One region of the Chitinophaga sp. Hz27 genome, then DNA from elsewhere that is predicted to be linked to it. Evidence: riboswitches for the same ligand, from Rfam matches in the RefSeq annotation. Region 1 holds a riboswitch; the other holds the start of a gene.
What was found. A riboswitch is a leader RNA that binds a small molecule or an ion and turns the genes downstream of it on or off. The one in region 1 is predicted to bind thiamine pyrophosphate.
Positions count from the first base shown of each region.

Region 2: linked by a shared signal. The riboswitch ahead of ACE38W_RS03945 (TonB-dependent receptor) and the one ahead of thiS (sulfur carrier protein ThiS) in region 1 are both predicted to bind thiamine pyrophosphate.

Region 1 is NZ_JBHKFJ010000004.1:457,604-461,025, forward strand. It holds gene ACE38W_RS11380 (sterol desaturase family protein) at 53-889, shown strand; gene ACE38W_RS11385 (hypothetical protein) at 929-1,180, shown strand; gene ACE38W_RS11390 (lipocalin family protein) at 1,185-1,658, opposite strand; TPP riboswitch at 1,747-1,845, shown strand; gene thiS (sulfur carrier protein ThiS) at 1,901-2,104, shown strand; gene thiC (phosphomethylpyrimidine synthase ThiC) at 2,184-3,422, shown strand, end outside.
Region 2 is NZ_JBHKFJ010000002.1:28,677-32,098, forward strand. It holds gene ACE38W_RS03945 (TonB-dependent receptor) at 1-1,296, opposite strand, end outside; TPP riboswitch at 1,308-1,401, opposite strand; gene ACE38W_RS03950 (single-stranded DNA-binding protein) at 1,550-1,960, shown strand; tRNA gene ACE38W_RS03955 (tRNA-Met) at 2,095-2,166, shown strand; gene era (GTPase Era) at 2,371-3,243, shown strand; gene der (ribosome biogenesis GTPase Der) at 3,400-3,422, shown strand, end outside.

The sequences.
Region 1 (3,422 bases):
GATATTAAAGGAATTTGCCTTGTAGCGATTATATACCTGATATACCTGAAATATGGTGTCGTTTTTTGAACATATTTCCACTCCTTACCGCATGTCTTTCCTGATAGGAGGACTGCTACTCCTTTGGATACTGGAAGGGATCATGCCCCGCTTCCGTTTCTCAGGGAACAAATATCGGCATGCCGGTACCAACCTGTTTTTTACATTCACTACCGTTATTTTAAATACCCTTTTCGCCTTCCTGATCGTAAAAGCAAGTATATGGACCAGCGAAAAGCAATTCGGTGCTTTATACCTCGTAAAATTACCTGTATGGCTACACGCAGTGCTAGCGGTATTACTGCTCGATTTCATCGGCGCCTGGCTCATCCACTGGGTACAACATAAATACCGCTGGATGTGGCAATTCCATAAAATTCATCACATAGACACTGAAATAGACGCCACCACTGCCCTAAGGCATCATCCGGTAGAAAATCTCTTCCGTATTGCGGCGCTGTTTGCAGGCGTATTGGTACTCGGTGTTCCTTTCTGGATGGTTATGCTTTACCAGACACTCTCCGTATTCATCTCACAATTCTCTCATGCTAATATCAAGATACCCAAGCAGGTAGATGACCTACTCAGCTGGGTTATTGTTTCGCCAGATATGCATAAAGTGCATCACAGCCACTATCAGCCGGAAACAGACTCCAATTATGCCAACATATTCGCTCTCTGGGACCGCATTTTCGGAACATTCAGAAAGGTAACTGAAACCACCGCTATAAACTATGGATTAGATGAATACCAGGAGAACAGGTATAAAGAAATTGGGCCGCTGTTAAAGGTTCCATGGGATCACAACGATGCAACAACAGTGAACATCAATCACCAACAACATTCATAAACAACGATTATTTACCCTGGATTTTAAATTCGAATACATATGCAACACTCAACAACGTTAACGAAAACTACTTGTATCAGTGCCCTCATTATTGGCGTTTTTTCAGCTGTTTTTGCCTTTGTAACAAAGACACCAGCTAATGCTATCATTACAGGCGCCGCGGGCATTTTAATCGGTTTTATATCTCTGTACATCGGTAGAAAAAATATTGATGACATGCAGTTAGCCACAGGAGGAATTTTCATGGCTGTACTGGCCTGCCTGGTAGGATTATGGCAGATATATAACTGATAAGCTATTTCGTTTTGTGGTATTTTTCAGTGTAACCCACAGCTGCCTTTAATGGGGACAACACCAATGTTGTATCCGACAGCTCTTTTATGATCGCTGTATCCACAACGATACTAGTGTCCTTCACACCTTCGGAGTGACTCCATAACAGTAAGGTGTCGTTCGTCAGCAGCCATTTTTCGTATATCAACGTATACATATTAATGGACTTAGCGGAACCGTTCTTTCTTAGTTGAAAACCCTGCATTTCTTTGTCCAGGCCCGCTACGGGCTGTATCCACTTTCCTATGAGCTTAGCTGCATCCACATGCAGCGTATCTGCAACAGCGGTAGTGCTGTCGATTACGCCGGCATTACTGCTGTCTGCAATAGTTAGCAGACTACTGTCTGGCACATGCGCTTCATCATTCTTCCTGTTGTTACCACAAGATGCCAATAACAGTACCACCAATAATCCTTTCAGATAAACTCTTACCATGAAATAAAAATACAATACTTCGCAGAATTACCAACTTTATATTCCAATCACGAGAAATTACCATTTCAGAAAATAATTACTACATTTACGTTCACTTTAGGGGTGTTTATGCGAAAGCATAAGCTGAGATGATACCCTCAGACCTGATGCAGCTCATACTGCCGTAGGGATAAGTAACTGAAACCTTCTTCATCTTCCACACCATCCTAAAGTTTATTGTTCACCAATTAATTCCAGCATCTATGGAAGTGCTTGTAAACAATAAACTTTATGCGGTGCAGCCGGGGACTACTATTGCTGCACTCTTACAGTTTATTCAATTATCCACACAAAAAGGCATCGCCGTGGCCGTCAATAGCCAGGTCATTCCCAAATCTGATTGGGAACACCAGCCACTGGCCGCAGCCGACAACGTCACCATTATCCGCGCTACACAAGGCGGATAAGATTTAAATCAATTTTCGTATAGTCAAAACTGTTATTAACAATAATAGTTAGGAATCCTATTATCTAAATCTTACTGCCATGCAAAAGCAACAGGCGACCATCAGTCGCGCTCCATTTCCTGCGTCCGAGAAAATTTATGTAGCCGGAAATATCCACCCAATAAGGGTTGCCATGAGGAAAATATCCTTGACAAATACACGCCACCAAGGCCCTAAAGATCCAGGCACCCCTAATGAACCCGTTGTTATATACGACACCAGCGGCCCTTACACCGATACATCTATAGACATAGACGTAAACAAAGGCTTACCACGCCTACGCGAAGAATGGATCAATAACAGACAAGATACAGAACTACTCGCCGAAAACTCCAGCGCATATACGCGTAGTCTGCAAGGAACCGAGTTGCCAGGCATGACCCACAATATCACCCCCCGGAAAGCAACAGCAGGTAAAAATGTATCTCAGCTGTATTATGCCAAACAAGGCATCATCACTCCTGAAATGGAATACATCGCTATCCGCGAAAATCAGCAACTGGAAGCCGCTTCGAAGGAATACACCTCCCAACACACTGGCAACAGCTTCGGTGCACGTACTCCAATAAAATTTATCACACCGGAATTTGTAAGAGATGAAGTAGCTGCTGGCCGCGCTATCATTCCTGCCAACATCAACCATCCGGAAAGTGAGCCCATGATCATTGGCCGCAACTTCCTCGTAAAAATAAATGCCAACATAGGCAATAGCGCCGTCACTTCCAGTATTGAAGAAGAAGTAGAAAAAGCAGTGTGGGCTTGCCGTTGGGGCGCCGATACCATCATGGACCTCAGCACTGGTAAAAATATTCATGCTACTCGTGAATGGATTATCCGTAATTCACCTGTTCCTATCGGTACCGTTCCTATTTATCAGGCACTGGAAAAAGTAAATGGCAAAGCAGAAGATCTTACCTGGGAAATGTTCCGCGATACATTAATTGAACAAGCAGAACAAGGTGTCGATTACTTCACCATCCATGCCGGTGTATTATTACGATATGTTCCGCTTACCGCCAAACGCGTTACCGGCATCGTTTCCCGCGGTGGATCAATCATGGCTAAATGGTGCCTGGCTCACCATAAAGAGAATTTCTTGTATACACATTTCGAAGAAATCTGTGAGATCATGAAAGCCTATGATGTGTCCTTCTCCCTCGGTGATGGATTACGTCCGGGAAGCATTGCGGATGCCAATGATGCTGCACAGTTCGCAGAACTGGAAACGCTGGGTGAACTTACTAAAATAGCCTGGAAACATGATGTACAGGTGATGATA
Region 2 (3,422 bases), on a different contig from region 1:
TTTGGCGCCGGTATAGTTTAAAGAGAAGATACCACCATAGAAGTAATTATCTAACCATAGCTGACGCACTAAATCAGTGGTATCTATAGTGGCGCCGTTGATGTGAACGGGCTGTAAGCCATAGTTGGCAAGCGCTTGCTGGCCTTTGTATTCCTCATAGTATCCGCGGCCACGTGTCAGATGCCCGGCTACGTTGAAGTTAAAATGACTGTTGATTTCCTGGTTCAGGAATAACTGGTAGTGATCCTGCTGATAGTTATCTGTTTGATTATCGTAAGGAGACCCAGGTTTCTCGGTACCAGCAGGATTATAGGTGCGGTCCGTTTTGAGCAGGGCTTCCGGTACGCCATACCAGGCCTGGTAAGTTTTTTCTTTACCAGAGAAGATATTTAAGCGTATAGCAGTTTTTTTGGAGATATAGGCAGCAGAGGTATAGAAAGATTTCAGATCGGAGGTAGCACGATCGATATAGCCATCAGAAGATATTTTAGACAGACGTGCATCGATGGTGAAGTGATCGTTGATAAGTCCGGAACCTGCTTTGACAGTATGTTTCCAGGAGTTGAAGGAACCGAAGCTGTTGCTCAGTTCACCATAGGCTTTATCGTGATATTCGTTGGTGCTGAGGTTCAGCGTGGCGCCAAAAGCACCGGCACCATTGGTAGAAGTACCTACGCCACGTTGTAATTCTATGCTGTTGACAGAGCTGGCGAAGTCGGGCATGTTCACAAAGAAAGTACCCTGTGATTCCGCGTCATTGATAGGAATACCATTTACGGTCACGTTGATACGGGTGATATCAGAACCACGTACACGCATATTCGTATAACCAATACCGGTACCAGCATCGGAGTTGGTAACTACCGCTGGAAGCTGGTTCAGGAGTATGGGTAGATCCTGACCAAGATTCTCTTTCTTGATCTCTTCTGCTGAAAGTGTGCTGTTAACGAAAGGAGAGTTCTTTCCTGCGCGGAGGCTACTGATCTCTACCTGCTTTACAAAGAGGCCGGTTTCTTCCATAGAAAAATCGACTTTCGTATTGTCGTCAGCGTTAATGCTGAGTGTGAAAGGCTTGAAGCCGATGTAGCTGGCTTGCAGTTTATAATTACCTTTCTTTTTCAGCTGAATGCTGAAATGTCCCTTGCTATCGGTGAGTGATCCGTGTTGGTTGACAGATACGGATACGCCTTCTAATGGCTGGCCGTTTGATTTGTTGGTGACGGTACCCGTTACTACGGATTGCGCCTGTACGATACTTGCTGTACCCAGCAGTACCCACAACAGTAACTGTTTCATGTATAAGTATATATTTCTGTTTTTCACTTTCCTAACCAGCATTACCTGGTCCAGGTTCTTTGGGTGTGATCTCAGCCTGAAAGTAAGGCACCCCATGTGAAAGCGGCTGTAATGCCGATTTCCGTTACAAAGGTATGCAGGTATACACGAAAAAAATAAATTATTTTTCCTGCTGCAGATTTTTGGGTATTTTCATTGTCACCCCTGCATCATCATCAATACTTTTTTTGTTAACCTTTAATCAGTTATTGAGATGATTAAACTACAGTTGATTGGCCATTTGGGCCGCGATGCCATGATGCGTGAAGTAAATGGCATTTCCGTTTTGAATTTTACAATTGCAGTCAATGAGCGTTTTAAGAACGCTGCCGGCGTATTACAGGAACGTACTACCTGGGTGGATTGTAGCCTGTGGGAGCGTAATAATATGGCGCCTTACCTGCAGCAGGGTACACTGGTATACGTAGAAGGCTCTCCGCGCGTGGAGGGTTATATCAGTAATAATACGGGTGCTATCGGCGGAGCGTTGCGACTAAGAGTACAGCATTTACAGCTGCTCAGCAAGCGCGATGAGGAACGTAAGAAGCCAATTGCTACCAGTACGCCGCCTGAGTTAGCTACCGTTCCGGAGCAGGAAATTCCGGCGGATGATCTACCGTTCTGAGCCATAGTGGCCAATTCCTGACCTATTTCAATTATGGCGTTTCAACTATAAATCAACCTGTTACAAGATTATTTTTTGATTTTATTTAAAAATATTTGGTGGGAATTGAAATATTCCTATCTTTGCACCCTCATTGCGAGGTAGAGCAGAGGTAGCTCGTCGGGCTCATAACCCGAAGGTCAGTGGTTCGAATCCGCTCCTCGCTACAAAAAATAAGAGAGCCTTCTCTACTCAGTAGAGAAGGCTTTTTTTATTGGTACAAGCTCCACCGCATCATGCAGTGGATGTACTCGTCTCTACTTATAGAGAAGAGGTATGCAATAAGCGCCGAAGGCGCTATCTTTGCCTTTCAGCTCCTTGTAGGGCAATGTGTGAATTCACTCGGGGGAAACAATTTATATAATAGGGATATGATGCACAAAGCAGGTTTTGTAAATATTTTTGGTAAGCCCAATGCGGGAAAAAGTACGTTGTTAAACGCTATCATGGGCGAAAAACTCGCTATTATCTCACCTAAAGTACAAACAACCAGACATCGTATCACCGGTGTACTCACCGAACCTGGCTACCAGATCGTATTTTCTGATACACCTGGTATCATCGATCCTAAATATAAACTCCACGAGAAAATGATGAGCGCCGTGAAATCAGCTCTGGAAGACGCTGACGTAGCCCTCCTCATCATGGATTGCCGCGATAACCTGGAAGAAAATCTTGAACTGTTCGACTCGCTCAAATTAAAAGTTCCCAGCATTCTTATCCTCAACAAAATGGATAACCTCTCTAAAGAAGAGATGGAAAAGCTGGTAGAGAGATGTAACGAATGGGGCAAGGCAAAAGCAGTTGTACCTATTGCTGCCAAACAGCAGAAGAACGTGAAAGACTTGCTGGCAGCCATTGTTAACCTCCTCCCTGAAGCAAACGCTTTCTATCCGGAAGATACACTAACGGATAAGTCTACACGCTTTTTCGTAGCAGAAATGATCCGCGAAAAAATCTTCCAGCTCTTCGAAGAAGAGATTCCTTATCATACTACAGTAATTGTTACGCAGTTCCAGGAAAAGGAAACGCTGACAAAAATTACTGCTGAAATAATTGTTACCAGAGAATCACAGAAAGCCATTATCCTTGGAGAAAAAGGTAAGTCTATCCGTGAGATCGGTACCAGAGCCCGTCAGGATATAGAGAAATTTATCGAACGTAAAGTATTCCTCGAACTCTTTGTAAAAGTAAGAGGCAAATGGCGCGATAATGATCTCTTTTTGAAAGAATACGGGTATTAATAGTTAATAAATTCCTGCGTATCTCAGGTACTGGTTCTTCTCCGCAAAAACAACATAACAGGAGCCTTTGCTGCTCTGCTGCTTATGCTGCTTGGTGAGAAAGAAAGTGCCGCAGGCGCTGCAGGTGATTACGAAAATCAAATTAATAAAGAAATTATGGCAGGATTTACAATTGCTAT